3 regions of the Mesorhizobium sp. Root695 genome follow, and region 1 is predicted to be linked to each of the others. Evidence: predicted binding sites of a transcription regulator. Region 1 holds the regulator's gene; each other region holds the start of a gene.

What was found. The regulator LexA, encoded in region 1, represses DNA repair genes until DNA is damaged. The targets are predictions, from matches to a motif close to TGTTCNNNNTGTGTTCNG.
Region 2: a site for LexA is predicted at 4,563-4,580, ahead of ASD99_RS00475 (DNA recombination protein RmuC). Genes of this name have one in related genera too.
Region 3: a site for LexA is predicted at 1,936-1,953, ahead of ASD99_RS27905 (PA0069 family radical SAM protein). Genes of this name have one in related genera too.

The regions. Positions count from the first base shown of each region.
Region 1 covers NZ_LMHO01000025.1:3,771-10,683, reverse strand. Annotated here, with positions in the region: gene ASD99_RS22580 (AMP-binding protein) at 1-1,616, shown strand, start outside; gene kynA (tryptophan 2,3-dioxygenase) at 1,613-2,449, shown strand; gene kynU (kynureninase) at 2,526-3,773, shown strand; gene lexA (transcriptional repressor LexA) at 4,220-4,957, shown strand; gene ASD99_RS22560 (ComEC/Rec2 family competence protein) at 4,951-6,913, opposite strand, start outside.
Region 2 covers NZ_LMHO01000001.1:93,055-99,967, forward strand. Annotated here, with positions in the region: gene dapE (succinyl-diaminopimelate desuccinylase) at 1-1,036, shown strand, start outside; gene ASD99_RS00450 (hypothetical protein) at 1,042-1,674, shown strand; gene truA (tRNA pseudouridine(38-40) synthase TruA) at 1,723-2,493, opposite strand; gene ASD99_RS00460 (GNAT family N-acetyltransferase) at 2,517-3,023, opposite strand; gene fmt (methionyl-tRNA formyltransferase) at 3,020-3,973, opposite strand; gene def (peptide deformylase) at 3,979-4,509, opposite strand; gene ASD99_RS00475 (DNA recombination protein RmuC) at 4,613-5,884, shown strand; gene ASD99_RS00480 (GFA family protein) at 5,891-6,295, opposite strand; gene ASD99_RS00485 (cation diffusion facilitator family transporter) at 6,362-6,913, opposite strand, start outside.
Region 3 covers NZ_LMHO01000043.1:255,618-262,530, reverse strand. Annotated here, with positions in the region: gene ASD99_RS27910 (ribonuclease HII) at 1-554, opposite strand, end outside; gene ASD99_RS27905 (PA0069 family radical SAM protein) at 707-1,861, opposite strand; gene ASD99_RS27900 (glycosyltransferase) at 2,012-2,536, shown strand; gene ASD99_RS27895 (hypothetical protein) at 2,682-3,656, shown strand; gene moaB (molybdenum cofactor biosynthesis protein B) at 3,663-4,217, opposite strand; gene ASD99_RS27885 (4-(cytidine 5'-diphospho)-2-C-methyl-D-erythritol kinase) at 4,204-5,103, opposite strand; gene ASD99_RS27880 (hypothetical protein) at 5,124-5,309, opposite strand; gene ASD99_RS27875 (S49 family peptidase) at 5,439-6,302, opposite strand; gene ASD99_RS27870 (tRNA1(Val) (adenine(37)-N6)-methyltransferase) at 6,382-6,913, opposite strand, start outside.

The DNA.
Region 1 (6,913 bases):
CTTCAGCGCATATCGACACGTTCACGCGCGATCACCTGCCGCCGCCGGAACAATGGCCGGATATCCTGCTCGATGGCTTTGACTATCCCGAACGCCTCAACGCCGGCGTCGAACTGACCGACCGGCTGGTCGAGAAAGGCCTGGGCGACCACACCGCGCTGATAGGCAACGGCCGCCGCCGCACCTACAAGGAACTGTCCGACTGGACGAACAGGCTGGCCCACGCACTGGTCGAGAATTATGGCGTCAAGCCGGGCAACCGGGTGCTGATCCGTTCGGCCAACAACCCCGCCATGGTCGCCTGCTGGCTGGCAGCCACCAAGGTCGGCGCCGTGGTCGTCAACACCATGCCGATGCTGCGCGCCGGCGAACTCGCCAAGATCGTCGACAAGGGGGAGATCACCGTCGCGCTCTGCGACACCAGGCTGATGGACGAGATGACCGCCTGCGCCAAGGACAGCGCATTCCTCAAACAGGTCATCGGTTTCGACGGCACCGCCAACCATGATGCCGAACTCGATCGTGCCGCGCTCGACAAGCCGGTGACGTTCAGCGCCGTCGACACCGGCCGCGACGACGTCGCGCTGCTTGGCTTCACCTCGGGCACGACAGGCGTGCCGAAGGCGACGATGCATTTCCACCGCGACCTCCTGATCATCGCCGACGCCTACGCCCGCGAAATCCTCCAGGTGACGCCGGACGACATCTTCGTCGGCTCGCCGCCGCTGGCCTTCACCTTCGGTCTTGGCGGGCTCGCGATTTTCCCGCTGCGCTTCGGTGCGGCGGCGACGTTGCTGGAGCAGGCGACGCCACCCAACATGATCCACATCATCGAGACCTACAAAGCGACCATCTCCTTCACCGCGCCGACCGCCTACCGCGCCATGCTGAAGGCCATGGATGAAGGGGCCGACCTGTCGTCGCTGCGCGTCGCCGTTTCGGCCGGCGAAACCTTGCCCGGTCCGGTTTTCGAAGAGTGGACGCAAAAGACCGGCAAGCCGATCCTCGATGGCATCGGCGCCACCGAAATGCTGCACATATTCATCTCCAACCGTTTTGGCGACATGAAGCCTGCGTCGACCGGCAAGCCGGTGGGCGGCTACGAGGCGCGCATCGTCGACGACGAGATGCGCGAGTTGCCGCGCGGTGCGACCGGCAGGCTGGCGGTGCGTGGCCCGACCGGCTGCCGCTACATGGCCGATGACAGGCAGAAGGACTACGTCCGCGACGGCTGGAACCTCACCGGCGACACCTTCACGCAGGACGAGGACGGCTTCTTCCATTTCGCCGCGCGCTCAGACGATATGATCGTCAGCGCCGGCTACAACATCGCCGGCCCCGAGGTCGAGGCGGCACTGCTGTCGCATCCGGACGTCGCCGAATGCGCTGTCATCGGCGCCGGCGATGCCGAGCGCGGCCAGATCGTCGAGGCGCATGTCGTGTTGGCGCAGGGCGTGGCCCCTGACGCGTTGACCACCAAGCGCCTGCAGGACCACGTCAAGGCGACGATCGCCCCTTACAAATATCCACGGTCAGTGAAATTCATCGCCGCTCTGCCCAAGACCCAGACCGGCAAGATCCAGCGCTTCCGGCTGCGTACGGAGAAAATCAATTGAGCGAGCCCTACGATCCGGCGTCCGAAGGCGCGCAGATGTCGTTCAAGGAGCGCATGTCCTACAGCGACTATCTGCACCTGGAGAAAGTGCTGGAGGCCCAGACGCCGCTGTCGTCGGCGCATGACGAGATGCTGTTCATCATCCAGCATCAGACCTCCGAACTGTGGATGAAGCTCGCCCTGCATGAGATTGGCGCTGCGATCCGTTCGATCCGAGCCGACCGGCTCGAGCCGAGCTTCAAGATGCTGTCGCGCGTCGCGCGCATCTTCGAGCAACTGAACAATGCCTGGGACGTGCTGCGGACGATGACGCCCAGCGAGTACACCGAGTTCCGCGATGCGCTCGGCCAGTCCTCGGGTTTTCAGTCCTGGCAGTATCGCGCCATCGAATTCATGGCCGGCAACCGCAACCTGGCCATGCTCGGGCCGCATAAGCACCGGCCGGACCTCAGCGGGAAGCTGGAGGCGATCCTGGCCGAGCCTTCGCTCTATGACGAGGCACTGCTGCTTCTGGCGCGCAACGGGTTCGACATCGGCGCCGATGCCAGGCGCACGGACTGGCGTGAGACGCGAACCGAAGATGAAGAGGTCCTGGTCGCCTGGCAGACCATCTACCGCGATCCGCAGCGCTACTGGATGTTCTACGAACTGGCCGAGAAGCTGGTCGACTTCGAGGATTATTTCCGCCGCTGGCGCTTCAATCACGTTACCACGGTCGAGCGCATCATCGGCCTGAAGCGCGGCACCGGCGGCACGTCGGGTGCTTCGTATCTGAAGAAGATGCTCGAGGTCGTGCTGTTCCCGGAGCTGTGGACGGTCCGCACAAGGCTCTGACATCGAAATTCAGGCACACCGAGGGGACGCGTCTGTGGCGGAAAACCCTTCGCGAACAACAGAGGACTGACTGACCATGGGTGGAATTCCTGATCTGGCTGCAATCGAAGCGATGGATGCCACGGATCCGCTGCGTGCCATGCGCGATCGTTTCATTTTGCCAGAGGGGGTGATCTATCTCGACGGCAATTCACTGGGGGCAGCGTCGCATGCCGCTCTTGGCGAGCTGCAGCAGGCGGCGACCCAGGAATGGGCCCAGGATCTCATCCGAGCCTGGAACACAGCCGGATGGTTCGACATGCCGATCGAACTCGGCGACCAGATCGGACGCCTGATCGGAGCCGCGGCCGGCCAGACCGTCGTCTGCGACACGACGTCGGCCAACATCTACAAGGTGCTGCATGCGGCGCTGGAGATGCGGCCCGGCCGGTTGGCCATCGTCGCCGAGGGTGATAGTTTTCCCACCGACCTGTACATCGCCGAAGGCGTGGCCTCGACCCGGGATGGCGTCGTGCTGCGCCTCGCTGGCGTCGACGCGCCAACCATCGAAGAGCTGATCGACGAAAGCGTCGCGGTGGTGGTGGTCAACCACGTCAATTACAAATCGGGTGAACTGCGCGACATGGCGGCGCTGACGCGCAAGGCTCATGCGGCCGGAGCGCTGATCGTCTGGGATCTCTGCCACACCGCGGGCGCTCTGCCGGTCGAACTCGACCATGCAAATGCCGATTTCGCCATCGGCTGCACCTACAAGTACCTCAACGGCGGTCCGGGCGCGCCTGCCTTCATCTATGCCGCAAAGCGCCACCACGGCGATATCAGCCAGCCGCTCAGTGGCTGGTGGGGGCATGCGCGGCCCTTTGCCTTCGAACAGGGTTATGTTGCCGGCACCGGCATCCGCCGCTTTCTGTGCGGCACGCAGCCGGTCCTGTCGATGCGGGCGCTCAAAGGCGCGCTTGCCATCTGGAACGACGTCGACATGGCGGCATTGCGAAAGAAGAGCGTCGCGCTGACCGAACTGTTCATCCAGCTCGTCGAAGAGAAGTGCGGCGCCTATGGTCTCACGCTGGAGAGCACCCGCGACGCGACCAAGCGCGGCAGCCAAGTGTCGTTCCATAACGATCACGGCTATCAAATCATGCGGGCGCTGATCGAGCGTGGGGTGATCGGTGATTTCCGCGCGCCATCGACCATCCGTTTCGGCTTCACACCGCTCTATGTCGGCTACAAGGATGTGTGGCTGGCGGTCGAGGTGCTGGAAGACATTCTGCGCACGGGTGCATGGAAGGACCAGCGTTTCGCCGTCAAGGAGGCTGTCACCTGACGCAGCCCTTTCGACGATCTGTCGTCGCCGGCTCTCCCCAAGTCATATGACCGAGGGACGAATTTCCAGCTCGCAAATGCGTTCATTGCTGGGGGCCAGCGCCAGCCGCGATAATTAACCAAGGTTGGCATTTTGGCTTCGTTTCGTTCACTGCGAACGAACGCCCGAAAAGCTGAAATACCCACATTCGAGGGGCCTATCGACAGCTCATGCCAACACTGAGCTCGGCATGGACCACAGGCCATTAACCATAACAATTTCAATGCCAGAAAGCGCAACGTGACGGCAGACAGTCGTCAACGAGGCCCGTTTTCCAACACCGAAAAATTTCCGCCATCTTAACAAATTCATTAAACTTTAAACAGTTGCGGAACACAACTGGAACAGATAGTGTTTGTTCTGGGTTTGTTTTTCTGATTCTGATTTCCGGTACCTTGGGGGCCGCCATGCTGACGCGCAAGCAACACGAACTGCTGATGTTCATCCATGAACGCCTGAAGGAAAGCGGCATTCCGCCATCCTTCGACGAGATGAAGGAGGCGCTCAATCTTGCCTCCAAATCCGGGATTCACCGGCTAATCACAGCTCTAGAGGAGCGCGGCTTCATTCGGCGGCTGCCCAACCGGGCACGCGCGCTGGAAGTGTTGCGGCTGCCGGATTCGATCGCGCCCGGCCTCAACGCGGCAAAAAAGTTCTCGCCAAGCATTATCCAGGGCAGTCTTGGTCAAGGCGGCCTTGGCCGGCAGCTCAAGCCGGCGCCTTCGCGGATGTCTTCGGCCGGCAATGACGACGACGTGGTCTCCGCCATTTCGATCCCGGTGATGGGCCGCATCGCGGCAGGTGTGCCGATCGATGCCATCCAGCATCAGACGCATTCGATTTCTGTGCCGCCGGACATGATCATGGGCGGCGAGCACTATGCCCTTGAGGTCAAGGGCGACTCGATGATCGATGCCGGCATCTTCGACGGCGATACCGTCATAATCCGCAATGCCAATACGGCGAGCCCCGGCGAAATCATCGTGGCGCTGGTGGATGAAGAGGAAGCGACGCTGAAGCGGTTCCGCCGCAAGGGCGCCTCGATTGCTCTCGAAGCCGCCAATCCAGCCTATGAAACCCGTATTTTCGGCCCGGACAGGGTCAAGGTGCAAGGCAAGCTCGTCGGCCTGATCCGCCGCTACTGAGGTGGCTGCGGTTTAACCACTGGCTTCTCTGGTCCCTTGAAGGGCGGCAGTCCCCTCGCCTCGCGTGAGAATTTGCGTTGTACATGCCAGGGCCGGTAAGGCCTGTCCACCGCGAAGCTGACGGTTGCCGGCGTGGTCGCCGACTGGCGATCGAAGAAGATGGCAGCGCTGCCTTTGCGAGCCAGTTGTCGCTTGGTGATGACGAGAACCAGCGGATTGTGACAGGCGTCATAGGCCGTGGCGTCATTGACAACGATCAGCTCGGCAAAGCCGCAGGCTTTCCAGGTGTCTTTTCGGTCTTCGACATAGGCAATGATCGCACCGGACGTGTGCCTGGCCAGACAGACGCCCGAGGTGCAATAGAACGGCGATCCCGGCGGCAGTTCCGGGGCATCCGCGATCTCGAATTGCCCATCGCCCTTGTCGAACACCTCCGGCACGACGATGGTTTCGGATGTCAGTGCGCGTTTCCAGTTGTCGACGGTGAATTCGTTCGGCCGTGCGCGGCTGACGGCGAGCTCGCCGCCGCCGATCGGCAACGCAACCAGTCGGGCGTCCTCCGAGATCAGCACGTCGGGCGTGCGCGCATCCGAGACGGTCAGCAGGCCGGCAAGCGCAAAGGGAAGAGCCGCGAGCCGCAGCCGTGTCGTCGCCATCGTCGCGATGACCAGGGCAATCGCCACCAGCAGGACAGACTGCTGCGAAATCAATCCGACCCCATCGACAGGCGAACGCTCGGAGATCCACGCCGATATGGTGACCATCGCCGTCAGGCCCTCGCCCATCAGATACAAAAAAGGTCCATCGGCGCCAAAGGGCATCGTCAGTGCGCTGATCACGGCAAGCAGCATAACGACCGAGACAATCGGCATGATGGCCAGATTGGCAAACAGGCTGAGCGGCGACACGCGCTGAAAATGCCAGATGGCAAACAGCGCAGTGGCGCTGCCGGCGATGATCGAGGTCATGGCAAGGCCACCCGCCGCCAGCAGGAACTTTCGCGTCAGGAAGCCAGGTAAGGATCGCTTTGGCGGAGGCGGTCTGGTTTTCCCCGCGCGATGATCCGACCAGCCGGCATAGGCGCCGACCAGCGCGGCAGTCGCCGCGAACGACATCTGAAAACTTGGGCCGACCACTTCATGCGGCGACACCACGATGACGGCGATCGCCGAGATCGCCAGATTGCGCATGGTGAGTGCTGCCCGATCGAACAGCACGGCAATCAGCATCACTGCCAGCATGATGAAGCTGCGCTCGGCGGCAACCACGACGCCTGAGATGATGAGATAGGCGGCGATCGAAAGCAATGCCGCGGCGGCGGCATATTTCTTGACCGGACGGCGCGCGGAAAAGTCCGGGAACAGGGCGAAGGCACCGCGCAGCAAACCCATGATGGTGCCGGCGACCAGCGCCATGTGCAGCCCGGAGATGGAGATAATGTGGTAGATGCCGGTACGCCGCATCGCTTCATTGATTTCATCGGGAATGCCGGCGCGCACCCCGACGATCAGCGCAGCGGCGATCTCGCCTTCGGCGCCACCGACGCTGGCCCTGATATGATCGGCAATCGCTTCACGGGCATTTTCCACGCGAGAGGAAAGGCGGGCCGACAGCGGCATGTCGCCGTCATCAGTGACGACAAGCTTTGGATTGCCGAGAAAGAACCCGCTGCCGCCGATGCCTGCGAAATAACTGTCGAAGGAGAAGTCGTAGCTGTCCGGCCGCACCGGACCCGTCGGCGGCAACAGCTTGGCATATCCCGTGATCAGGGACCCGGCGGTTGTGTCTGCCGGGATCTTTCGTGCCGAAAGCCGCACCCGCTCGGGCGCATAGCGCAATTTCGGCCTTGCGGTCGACGTCACGTCGATGGTCAGCCGGACGCGACCGGTCTCCATCCGGTCGAGCGAGACAACCCGGCCGGTCACCTGCGTCGAGATTTCCGAACCCAGCATCTGT
Region 2 (6,913 bases), on a different contig from region 1:
CGACATCGAAAACCTCTATGCAAGGCGTTCCGGCAACGGCCCGCATCTGATGTTCGCCGGTCACACCGACGTGGTGCCGGTCGGCGACGAAGCCGCCTGGACGCATCCGCCCTTCGCCGCCGAGATCGCCAATGGCGAGATGTTTGGCCGTGGCGCGGTCGACATGAAGGGCGGCATCGCCTGTTTCATCGCCGCCGTGGCGCGCCATGTCGAGCAGAATGGTGGTCCGAAAGGGTCGGTCTCGCTGCTGATCACCGGCGACGAGGAAGGTCCGGCCGTCAACGGCACGGTCAAGCTGCTCGAATGGGCGGCTTCCAGGGGCGAGAAATGGGATGCCTCTATCGTCGGCGAGCCGACCAACCCGGACGCGCTCGGCGATATGATCAAGATCGGCCGCCGCGGCTCGATGTCCGGCGTCGTCACCGTCAATGGCCGTCAGGGCCACGTCGCCTACCCGCAGCTTGCCGACAATCCGGTGCGCGGGCTGATGAGCCTGGTCGACGCCTTGCTGCATCCCGTCTTCGACAAGGGAACCAGGGATTTCCAGCCGACCAACCTGGAGATCACCTCCATCGATGTCGGCAACCCGGCCACCAATGTCATTCCGGCCAAGGCGACCGCGACCTTCAACATCCGCTTCAACGACACCTGGACTGATGAGACCCTGCAGGCCGAGATCCACAACCGGCTCGACCAGGCGGCCAGGCGCAAGAAGTACCGGCAGGGCAAGAAGACGCCGGTCGACTATGAACTCATCTGGCGCGACCGGCCAAGCCATGTCTTCCTGACTCGCGACGACAGACTGATCGAAACGCTCCGCGGCTCGATCAAGTCGGCGGTCGGCAAGGAGCCGACCCTGTCGACCTCCGGAGGCACCTCCGACGCGCGTTTCATCAAGGACTATTGCCCGGTGGTCGAGTTCGGGCTGGTCGGCAAGACGATGCACATGGTCGACGAGCGCGTCGCCATTGCCGATCTCGAAACGCTGACGCAAATCTACCAGCGCTTCATCGAAGACTGGTTCGGACAGGGCTGAGCAGCATGCTTTCGGCGGACGAAACCCAAGCTTCGCTGACGGGCGCCTGGCGATTGATGCTCGGCAAGGCCGATGGATTGCGCCTGCTCGACCTGTCGGCCGACGGCTTCTGGAATTCCTTTTTCGCCATTGTCGTTGCAGCACCGGCGCTGATCGTCGGATGGGTCGGCATCGCCAACGAGATCGGCGATCCCGATGCCTTCGTGGGTCGCTTCAGCATGCTGGTGCGCCTGGCGACGGTCGATATCGGCTCCTGGGTGCTGCCGCTGATTGCGCTCGCTTTGATCGCGCCGCGCGCCGGCATCGGCGGCCGCTTCGTCCACTACGTCGTCGCCAGCAACTGGGCTTCGGCCATCACTGCCTGGCTGATGCTGCCTTCGGCGCTGATCCGGCTTTTCCTGTCGTCCGCGAGCCAGGTTTCAAGCCTTGTGTCGCTGTTGTTGTTTGCCCTGTCGATGGTGCTGACCTGGCGCATGACCAACGCCACCATCGGCAAGGGCGCAGCCGTCGGCACCGCCGTTTTCGTCGGCATGTTCATCGCGTCGCTGTTGGTGCTGTTCGGCCTGCAGACGCTGCTCGGCATTACCGTGCCGGATGATGTCGGGGCTCAGAGCCTTTCCGGGTTCGTCTCCGGGTAGAGCCTTCCGGCCTCTATCCTGGATAGAGCCTTCGGGCCTCTATCCAGGTTAGTCGACCTCAGGATAATCGACGCTCGAATAGTCGACGCCAACGAGAAACAGCCCGTCTGGCGGCGCCACCTGGCCGCAGGCGGCGCGGTCGTGCGCCTCGAGCGCCGCTTTCAGGTCGGCTTCGGTCCAGCCGCCGTCGCCGACGCGCTTGAGCGAGCCGACCATCGAACGCACCTGATTGTGCAGGAAGGAGCGCGCAGAGGCCCTTACCTCGATCAGGTCACCTTGCCTCATCACATCGAGCCGCTCCAGCGTCCTGATCGGGCTGTTGGCCTGGCACTGGGTCGAGCGGAAGGTGGTGAAGTCATGTCGTCCGAGCAGGACCTTCGCCGCTTCATGCATGGCGCCGGTGTCGAGCCGCTTCGGCACCCACCACACCTTTCCCTTGTCGAGCGCGGCCGGCGCGCGGCGGTTGAGGATGCGGTAGAGATAGTGGCGGCCGGTGGCCGAGAAGCGAGCGTCGAAACCGTCCGAGACGACCGTCGCTTTCAGGATGGCGATGCGTGCGCCGGCCGCCTGCAGATGGGCATTGATGGCATCGCGCACCTTGTCGCCTGGCCACGCCTTGGCGAGGTCGACATGCGCCACCTGGGCGGTTGCATGCACGCCGGCATCGGTGCGGCCGGCGGCTCGCAACCTGACCTCTTCGCCGCAGAATTTTTTGATCGCTTGCTCGATCGCCTGCTGCACCGAAGGCTGATCCGCCTGGTGCTGCCAGCCGGCAAACAGGCTGCCGTCATATTCGATGTCGAGGCGAAAACGCGGCATGCCGGGCGGCTATACGCTCTCGCCTAGGCGGCGAGAGCGGTGAAGGCGGAGGCGTAGACCAGCCTGCCTGCCTCAGGTGCGTCGCCCCAGGCCAGCGCCTGTAGCGCCTCGCCCTGGTACTCGCTTTCGAAGTTCTCGGCACGCGCGTGGCTATAGCCGAAACGCCCGTAATAGGTGGGGTCGCCCAGCACCACGGCCAGCGTTTCGCCACCATCCCTGAGGCGGATATGCGCCTCGCGGATCAGCGCCCCGCCAATGCCGCTGCCATGGAACGAAGGCTCCACCGCCAGCGGCGCGAGCGCCACGGCCGCAAAATTCTTGCCGCCATTCTGGACGAACAGCCGCGAAAACAGGATGTGGCCGACCACCTGGCCGTCTTCTTCCGCCACCAGTTCGGCAACGGCGTCGCCACCGGTCACCAGCGCGTCGACCAGCCCGGCCTCCGCCTGCTGGCCGAAAGCGTGTTCCTCGACGAGGCGAATGGCCTCGCGATCCCGCGGCGTCGCCGCGCGTATCGACATCATGCTCATGAGAATTTCATTCCTTTTTCGATCTTGGCCCCGCGCAGGAATTCCGACGCGGCAGCGGGCCTTCCGCCCGCCCGTTGAACTTCGACCAGTCTGATCGCGCCTACTCCACAAGCGACCGTCAGCCGGTCATCGAGAATTCCTCCCGACTCGCCCAAATCTTCCGAAGGCGACAGGCCTTGCGATAGCGTCGAGCGAAGCAGTTTCAGCCGCTCCGGGCGGCCGCCAATTCCTATCTCGGACCAAGCGCCGGGAAAGGGCGACAGGCCACGAATGGTATTGTGAACCTCGCTCGCCGAGCGAGTCCAGTCCACGCGCGTCTCGGATTTATCGATTTTTTTGGCGTAGGTCACCCCTTCCACCGCCTGGTCGGCAAATGTCAGGGTGTTCCTTTCCAGTCCCGCCAGCGCTTCCACCATCAGGGTCGCACCGACACTCATCAACCGATCATGCAGATCGCCGGCTGTCATATCGGGTTCGATGGCGCATTTTTCAACCAGTCCGACCGGACCGGTGTCCAGACCCTCTTCCATGCGCATCACCATCATGCCGCTTTCCAGGTCACCGGCCATGATGGCGCGCTGGATGGGCGCGGCACCACGCCAGCGCGGCAGAAGCGATGCATGGCCGTTGATGCAGCCAAGCCGGGTTGCCTCCAGAACCGCCTTCGGCAGCAGCAGGCCATAGGCGACGACCACGGCGACATCAGCCTGCAGGCCACGGAACGCGGCCTGCTCCGCCTTGCCTTTGAGCGATACCGGGGTCCGCGTTTCGATGCCCAACCGCTCCGCCTCGAGCTGCACCGGTGACGGTGTCAGCTCCAGCCCGCGCCGTCCGGCGGCGCGCGGCGGCTGCGTATAGACGGCGGCGATGTCGTGTCCGGCCTCGGCAATCGCGCGCAACGTCGGCACCGAAAACTTCGGCGTGCCCATGAAGATGACGCGAAGGGGCATGTCCCCTATCCCGCCAGCTTGCCCGGCGCCTTGTCCCTGGCGAGCTTCTTGAATTTCTTCACCACCATGTCGCGCTTCAGTTTCGAGATGTGGTCGATGAACAAGACACCATTGAGGTGGTCGATCTCATGCTGCAGGCAGGTCGCCATCAGGCCCTCGGCCTCCAGTTCCAGCAACTTGCCGTCGCGGTCGAGATACTTGACCCGCACGGAGGCCGGGCGTTCGACCTCGGCGTAATAGTCCGGGATCGACAGGCAGCCTTCCTCATAGACGGAGCGCGCATCGGCGCTCTCCAGGATTTCCGGGTTGATGAAGACCTGCGGCGCCGGCGTCTCGTCTTCCTTGGCCAGATCGATCACCAGCATGCGCAGCGGCTCGCCGACCTGGATTGCCGCCAGCCCGATGCCTGGTGCGTCATACATCGTCGCCAGCATGTCGTCGGCTAATTTGCGCAGGGGCGCGTCGACACGCTCCACCGGATTGGAAACCTGGCGCAGGATGGGGTCGGGAAGGATGATGAGCGGCTTGATCGGCATGGCGTTCCACCTAAGACCTCCAGCGAAAAGCGTCAACCGTTGGGCTTGAGGCTCGTTCACGTTTTGATCTGTGCTATCAGGGCGAATCGTCTATGCTGTCCACATGAATGATCTGAGCACTATCCTTTCGGAGCCCGTCGCCCGGCTTGGCGCCACCACGATCACGCTCGGCCATGCGCTGGCCTTCGGCGCTTTGCTGTTTCTTGGCCTGTTCGTGGCGCTCGTGATCGCGCTGTGGCGGTCGGCCAAGGCGCGCGCTGTGGCGGCCGCGGAAGCCGCCGATCATGCCCGCGACGCCGAGGCACGGATGGCCGGCATTTTGCAATCGCAGGCCGAGATGCAGGGCCGCATGGGTGCCATCGCCGAGGTGTTCGGGGCGCGGCAGGCCGAGCTGACGCAGTCGATCGGCCAGCGCCTCGACGCCATGACCGGTCGTCTCGGCCAGACCATGACCGAGCAGACGAAATCGACGCATGAGAGCCTGGCCAAATTGCAGGAGCGGCTGGCGATCATCGATGTCGCACAGGGCAACATCCAGTCGCTCGCCGGCCAAGTCGTGCAGCTGCAGGCGATCCTCTCCAACAAGCAGACGCGCGGCGCCTTCGGCCAGTCGCGCATGGAGGCGATTGTTGCCGACGGCCTGCCGCACGGCGCCTATGAATTTCAGGCGACGTTGTCGAACGGCAGCCGGCCCGATTGCCTGGTGAAGATGCCGAACGGAGCGCCGTCACTTGCTATCGACGCAAAATTCCCGCTGGAAGCCTGGAACGCCATTCGCGCCGCCGATGGCGCCGATCTGCAGAAGGTCGCCTCGCAGGCCTTCCGCCGCGACATCGAGATCCATGTCCGCGATATCTCGGAAAAATACCTGATCCAGGGCGAGACGCAGGACACCGCCTTCATGTTCGTGCCGTCGGAATCAGTGTTCGCCGAGATCCACGAGAATTTCGAGGCGATCGTCCACAAGGCGCATCGCGCCCGCGTCGTCATCGTCTCGCCATCGCTGCTGATGCTGTCGATCCAGGTCATCCAGGCGATCCTCAAGGACGCCCGCATGCGCGAACAGGCGCATCTGATCCAGGGCGAGGTCATCCGGCTGATGGAGGACGTTGCGCGTGTCGACGAGCGGGTGCGCAAACTGCAGGTCCATTTCGGCCAGTCGGCCAAGGACATCGATGACATCCTGGTCTCGACCTCGAAGGTCACCAAGCGCGGCCAGAAGATCGAGGCACTGGAGTTCGGCGCGCAGCCCGACGGCGACGCCGCCGCGGACGCAGCGTCGCGGGCTCCGGCGGCGCAGGTCGAGCCCGGCCCGCGCGTTGCCGATTCGAAAACCGGACAGCTCAGGCTGAGGGTCGTCGAAGGCGATGATTGAGCCGCGCTACTGCTCCTCTACGGTGGTCATGCCCTGAAATTCAGGCAGCCAGTGCAGCGCCGAGCGGTGCCATTTCTGTTGTGTCGGGATCAAATCCTCGCGTTGCCGCGCGGTACCCGCTCGAATTCCATAGACCTTGGGACCATCTCCGACCGACGTGGCGTAAAGGTGCGAACCGCACTCGGCGCAAAAGGCCTGGGCGCGCTTGGCGCCAGTGGATCCTGTCTTGATATAGACCTTCGGCGTGCCCTTGGTGATCCGGTAATGATCCTCGGGCGCCGGAACCGTCACGCGAAAAGCCGTACCGGTCAGTTGCTGGCAATCCGTGCAGTGGCAGACATTCGTCTTTTCGGGATCGACCTCCGCCTCGTAGGTGATGGCGCCACAATGGCAGCCGCCGTCGATTTTCATCTTCGCTCCTCCAAAGGCTCTTTAATCAATCTTAGCGGGGCAAGACTGTGAGACAATGGCGCAGCGCTAGTCCAGAGCCGGATCGGATGCGGTGTCGATCAGCTTGCGCCGCTTCTCCCAGGTGCCTGATGTCTGCGGCTTGACGAACAGCCGCGTGATCTGCGGCATCTCCTTTTTCAACTTAGCCTCCAGGCGCTCGACGCAGGCTTCGATCTCGGGCGCCGTCAGACGATCCTCGAACTCGATGCTCAGGCCGGCGACGATCTCTGTCGGCCCCATATGGACGGTCAGGACGCCGTTCGCCCGCTGCACCGCCGGATCCTGCTGGGCGATCGCCAGGACCTGTCTCTGCACCTCGAGCGATGCCGGCTCGCCGATCAGCAGGCCCTTGCTTTCGCGTGCCAGGAAGATCGCCGTTGCGCCAAGGATCAGCCCAATGCCGATCGAGGCGGCGCCGTCGAGCTCGGGTATCTCCAGCAGCTCCGCCGCCAGTATGCCGGCGAAAGCGACGATCAGGCCGAGCAGGGCCGCACTGTCCTCGAACAGTACGGTGTAGACGCTCGGATCCTTGCTCGATTGCACGGCTTGCAGCCAGCCCTCCTTGCCCTTCTGCTGGCG
Region 3 (6,913 bases), on a different contig from region 1:
TGGACTTCGAACCCGTAGCGGTCGTGATGGTTGCCGCAGCCGCACATCATGCGGTCACGCATAACCTTGGCGACGATCGAGGCGGCGGCGATCGACTGCGAACGCTGGTCGCCCTTGATCAGCGCGCGCCCGGCGCAAGGCAGGCCCGGTGGCACGTCGCGCCCGTCGGCAAGGGCGAGCTTTGGTTGAACCGACAGGCCGACCAGCGCGCGGCGCATGGCTTCGAGGCTGGCCTTGAGAATGTTGCTGCCGTCGATGCCCTCGGCGCTGATCGACGCCATTGAAACCGCTAGCGCGGAGCCGAGGATTCGCAGGAACAGGGCCTCACGCTGCAAATGGCTGAGGCGCTTGGAATCGTCGAGCCCGTCCGGAATGTTGGCGGGGTCGAGCACCACGGCCGCGGCGACCACTGGCCCGGCCAGGGGGCCACGGCCGGCCTCGTCCATCCCGGCGACCGGCCACAGGCCGTCCGCCATCGCCTTCGTCTCGAAGGAGAAGTCGGGTTTCTCGATGATCTCAAAGAGAAGCGGAGAATCGGAACGCGCGCGAGCCATGTTGCGGCGAGGTTCGCATCGGCTCCGATTCTCCGCAAGTCCCTCCGGGTCGGGTGGGGCGTCGGACCGGGAGGGCACCGTCTGCAGGCCGGGGCAGGCCGGACGGAATTCCTATGCTGCGGCAGATCAAACCGCCGCAATGAAGTGCATTCTCAAAGCAGCGTCAGCTGCAACTGATCCTTGGCGGCGACAACGAACTGGTCGGTCCGCAGCGTGCGCCGTTCGGCATTGAGGCCGAGTCGCTTGGCGGTGATCTCGAAGCGCCGGCCAATCTGCCAGGCATAGGGACCGGCGCCCTTCATGCGCTTGCCCCATTCCGAATCGTAGTCCTTGCCGTCGCGCATCGAGCGGATCAGCGACATCACATGGCGGTAGCGATCAGGATAATGACGCAGCAGCCAGTCCTTGAAGATCGGGCTGACTTCCAGCGGCAGGCGCAGCACGACATAGCCCGCCTCACGAGCGCCGGCCGCGCGTGCCGAATCGAGGATGCGTTCCATCTCCTGGTCGGTCAGGCCCGGGATGATCGGCGCGACCATGACCGAAGCCGGAATGCCGGCATCCGAAAGCTGGCGGATCGCCTCCAGCCGCTTGGTCGGCGTCGACGCGCGTGGCTCCATCGTTCTGGCCAGCATGCGATCGAGCGTCGTCACCGACAGCGCCACCTTGGCGAGCCCCCGTTCGGCCATCCGCGACAGGATATCGATGTCGCGCGTCACCAACGCGGATTTTGTCACGATGCCGACCGGATGGCCGCGCGCTTCCAGAACTTCGAGGATCTCGCGCATGATCCGATATTGCTTCTCGATCGGCTGGTAGGGATCGGTGTTGGTTCCGATGGCGATGGTGCGCGGCTGGTAGCCATCCTTCGAAAGCTCCTTGTCGAGCAAGCGCGCCGCATCCGGCTTGGCGAACAGCTTGGATTCGAAATCGAGGCCCGGCGACAGGCCCATGAACGAGTGCGTCGGCCGGGCAAAGCAATAGACGCAGCCGTGCTCGCAGCCGCGATAGGGGTTGATCGAACGGTCGAAGGAGATGTCGGGCGATTCGTTGCGGGTGATGATGGTGCGCGGCTTCTCGACCTGCACTTCGGTCTTGAAGGGCGGCAGTTCCTCCAGCGAATTCCAGCCATCGTCGAACACATGCCGGCTGACTGGCTCGAACCGGCCGGACGGATTGATGCCCGCCGACCTGCCGCGGTTGCGGTCCGGACGGACACGCACGCCACTCTGCTCGATCATCGCATTGGCCATCTCGGCTCTTCCTGCTCCGAAAGCTGCAATGTCGGCTCGCACGATCTGTTCCATCTTCGCCCGCTCCCAGGGACTGTCCATGTTGTGTCGAATCGCTCTGTTCATGAAATTATTCCTATTTTGTCGATGAGAACAAAGCAAGAACTTTTTATGGTGCGCTGCAATAACTGGCGCTGTGCCGCGCTTTCCGCTATTCGGCTAATGATGCTCAGTGTTCTCATCGAAACCCGCAATGACGAGGAGGGCCTTACCCGCACGCTTGCCTCGCTGATTGGCGGCGCGGTCGAGGGCGTCGTGCGTGAAGTCATCGTCTGCGACACGGGCTCCACCGACCAGACGCATCGCGTGGCCGAGCATGCCGGATGTCAGTACGTGACTGGCGGCGTTGCTGCCGGCATCCGCCAGGCCAAGGGGGACTGGCTGCTGCTGCTGGAGCCGGGCGCACGGCTGGTGGAGGGCTGGATCGACGTGGTGGTCGACCATACGGCCAGGCAAACCATGCCGGCACGGTTTTCGCGGGCGCGCGGCAGCCGCACGCCGTTCCTGGCGCGCGTCTTTTCGGGAAACCGTGCCTTGGCCGACGGATTGCTGATCAGCAAGCGTCAGGCCGCGGCCTCGGCCAAGAGTGCCGGCAGCGCCGAGGCCATCGCCCGCGGCCTAGCGACAAAGCGGCTCGACGCCGAGATCTGGGTAGCGCCGGTAAAGCAGAAGCATCGCTCACGACAATGATTTTTTGCAGGTGCTCTCTCCGTTGTGCATTGCACAAAATCTGACGCCGGGTTAGTTTCCAACCGAAGCGGTGAATTGGGTTTGGGTCATGCCGAGTGGTGAACACCGATGCGGCATCGGTGGCGCTCTCATAGTCGAGGACCCAATGAATCTTACAACCCCCGACAATTCCGGCACGGCCAGCCTCGAGGCCATTGCGCGCAACGGCGGCCTGTTGCGGCGCATCGCCGTGCGCATTCCGACCTATCTCAAGGATCTTCGCGAAAACCCCGCCTGGCTGCCGATGTTCGTGCTGGCGCGTACAATGCCTGGACGCCGCATGCATTGGCTGGGTGCAAAACGCGCCCGTCCAGTCGACAATACGGTGGATACGATGTTTGCCGGCGTCGAGCGTGAAGCCGTGGTCGAAGCGCTGCGCTCCGACGGGCTGTTTTCAGGCCTGGTCCTGCCGTCTGATATCCACGAGGAGATCGCTGACTTCGCCGGACGCACGCCTTGCTTCGGCAATTTCGACCGCCGCCTCGAATTCATGCCGGGTGAACATTCCGAGGCCGAGAAGCGCTTCGGCCGCTCGCTGCTCAGTGGGCATTTTTTCGAGCGCATCCTCGACTGCCCGGCGGCGCTGGCCATCCAGCGCGATCCGCTGCTTCTGGATGTTGCCGCGCACTATCTCGGCTGCCAGGCAAAACTGATCACGACGCGCGTCTGGTGGAGTTTTCCGACCGGTGCTGCCTCTGATGCCGACAAGAACCTTGCCTCGCTGGGCAAGTATCATTTCGACCTCGACGACTGGCGCATGCTGAAATTCTTTTTCTATCTCAAGGCGGTCGATGCCGACACCGGTCCGCATGTCTATGTCAGGGGCAGCCACAAGCGACGCAGTCTCAAGCATCAACTCACCCTCCTGGTCGGCCATCCCGCACAAGAGGTTCTGGATGTGTATGGCGAGCAGAGCCCGGTGACGCTGACTGGCGAGGCCGGTCTCGGCTTCGTCGAGGACCCGTTCGGCTTCCACATGGGCACCGTGCCGGCGCGCACGCCGCGGCTGATGATGGAAGTCGGCTTCGGCGTATCGCCGCCATCGCGCCGGCGATTCCATGGCGAGCCGGTCATCCGCTGAGCCTGTTTATCCAGCCTTGGTGCCACGCCGCAGATGCTCGTCCAGGCGCGGCATGATCTCGACGAAGTTGCACGGCATGTGCCGGTAGTCGAGTTGCGCCTTCAGGATGCCGTCCCACGCGTCCTTGCAGGCGCCTGGCGAACCCGGCAGCACGAAGACGAAGGTGGCGTTGACGACGCCGCCGGTTGCCCGGCTCTGGATCGTTGAGGTGCCGATCTTGTCGTAGGAGATGCGGTGGAAAACTTCCGAAAAGCCGTCCATGCGCTTTTCGAAGATCGGCTCCAGCGCGTCCGGTGTCACGTCACGACCGGTGAAGCCGGTACCGCCGGTGGTGATCACGACATCGATATCCTTGTCCAGCGACCACGCCAGAACCTTGTCGCGGATTTTCTCCCGGTCGTCGGTGACGATATCGCGGGCTGCCAGGATGTGGCCGGCCTCGGTGATGCGATCGGCCAATGTCTGGCCGGATTTGTCGTCGGCGAGGCCGCGCGTGTCTGAAACGGTCAGCACTGCGATGCGCACGGGAATAAAGGAACGGCTCTCGTCAATTCTGGCCATCAGCGCCCTCCGATGCGATGCTGCGTGTCGCCGCGACGAACCAGTCGGGCTGGCGGCCGCGGATTTCGGCGGCCGCGCGCTTGGCGACATTGCCGGTCTCGAACAGGCCGAAGCAGGTTGCGCCCGACCCGGACATCCGCGAAAAACCGGATCCAGCCTTGTTCAGCCAGGAAAGCGCCCTGCCAATCGCGGGCTGCATGGCAAGCGCTGCAGGCTCGAGATCGTTGCGGGTGATCTCCAGCCAGTTGCGCAGGCTGTGAAAGTCGATGCTGCGTGGCAGCGGCGGCAAGGCTTCGTTGTCACGACGCGAAAGCGCTGCGAAGACCTCGGCCGTCGAGAGCGGCGTGCCCGGATTGACCAGCACCAGCCCAAGCGCCGAAAAATCCGGCACCATCGACAGCTCGTCCCCAATGCCGCGTGCGACCAGCGGCCTGGCCGCCAGGCACATCGGTACATCGGCGCCAAGCGAGAGGCCGATCCGTGCCAGCTCGATGCCGTCGATGTCCAGGGCCCATATCTCCACCAGCCCGCGCAGGACGGTCGCCGCATCGCTCGACCCGCCGCCGACGCCGGAGGCGACAGGCAGGTTCTTTTCGAGCCGGATGGCGACCGGCGGTGTTCTCTCGTGCCCGACCGCCTGTCGCAAGGCATCGCGCGCCTTGAGCACCAGATTGCTCGCATCGAGAGGAACGGCCGGGGCGTAGCGGCCGGACACGGCAAACCCGTCGCTGTCGGCGAGCCCGATTTCGACCCTGTCGCCAAACCGCGTGAACACCGCCAGGCTTTCGATCAGATGATAGCCGTCAGGGCGCCTGCCGGTGACATGCAGCGCAAGATTTATCTTGGCGTGCGCGTGCCAGCTACGCGACCCGATGTCGGTGTCCACAATGGTATGCGAAATGATGCTCAGTCCTTGGCCAGCCGGTATTCGCCGGTCTTCGGATCCTTGACCAGCGTTCCGATCGCCCCATTGGCCGCCTGTTTTTCGGTGCGCCGCACCTTGGCGGTCACGCGCTCGGCTTCGCGGATGAAGGTGCGGTAGCCGAAATAGGCGGCGACGCCAACGACGGTGAAGAAAATGATCTGCGGCATGCCAAAACTCCTCCCACGCTGGGCCGGCGAAGGCGGCCGGTCGGGTCGGTTGATGCATGTCGATCCGATTTTGGGAAAACGACATGCATGAGACTTCAGGCTCTGATGCTAGACGGTTTTGTCGGCTTTTCAAAGCCCGAAGCGTGCCCACAACGCGCGCTCTTCCGCCGCATCGATCACGCCGCTGGCGGCGGCTGCTGCGATATCGGGCACTGAGAAGCCCTTGCTCGAACCGAACAGGCCGAAGCGCCCGAGGAAACCGCGCGGCGCCGTGATCAGCCTGAGCTGGGTTTTCGCCCCGAAACGGGTCTTGAGCACCGTGCGCATGTCGCTAAGCGCATCGACCAGGCCAAGTTCGAGGCCCTTGATGCCGGTCCAGAACAGGCCAGTGAACAGGTCCGGATCGTTTTTCAGTTTCGTGCCGCGCCGCTCCTTGACTAGATCGATGAACGTGCCGTGCACCTCCAGCTGCAGCGCCTTCAGGCGTTCGACGTCTTCCTTCTTCTCTGGCTTGAACGGATCGAGCACCGCCTTGTTCTGGCCGGCGGTGTGGACACGGCGCTCGACACCGATCTTCTTCATCAGTTCCGGAAAGCCGAACGAGGCCGAGACCACGCCGATCGAACCGACGATGGAGGACGGATCGGCAAAAATCTCGTCACCGGCGACCGCGATCATGTAGCCGCCCGATGCCGCGACGTCCTCGACGAAGACCAGCACCTTTTTGTTCTTTTCCGTGGCCAGGTCACGGATACGCTTGAAGATCAGCCGCGACTGCACCGGCGAGCCGCCGGGCGAATTGATCGAGATGGCGACCGCCGGCGCGTCGTAGGAGAACGCCTTCTCGATGAGGCCGGCCGTCGAAGCCAGCGACAGGCTCGGCCGGAACTGGCCGCCGCCGGCCATGATGGTGCCGTGCAGCCGGATGACCGGAATGGTGACGACGGTGGAGCGCCAGGATTTCGGCAGCAGGCGGTTGATAAGTCGTTTCACGAGGGCGCGGTCTCCAGTCGATAGGTTGCAGGCATGTAGGCATTTCCCGGCCAACGGCAATGTGGCCCGGCTGAATAGCTCAATCTCCGAACAGCGAGGCGAGGCCGTTGGTGATCATTTCGCTGCGCTCATCGGGGCCGTGGCCTGACTGCGCGTGCAGCATCAGGGGCGGGCGGATGGCAAGCTTTCCCCGCGCCCCGAGCGTTGCCCGCACAACGATACGGATTGCCGCCGCGTCGGGGCGAGGGTGGACGGCAAGCATCTGGGCATCGCCGAAGCGCCCCGCGATCGCATCGAGAATGGCGCCGAGCTGCTCGGGACGGGCAATCACGGCAAGCCCGCCGCGCGGCCTGACCACCCCTGCCGCGCTGCGGATCCAGCTTTCGAACAGCCCGTCCTCCATGACATGGGCTTCTTTTCTGAGGCGATCGGGGGTGGCGCGGTCCCGTGCTGTGTTGAAAGGCGGGTTCATGATGACGAAGTCGAAATCATTGTCGGCGAGGCCGGCGGCCGCTCGAGCCCGCCCAGATACGGTGACATCGGCGACGAGCACAGAGGCACGATCGCTGAGATGGGCATTGCCGGGATGGGCAAGGGTGGCCGCCGCGAAG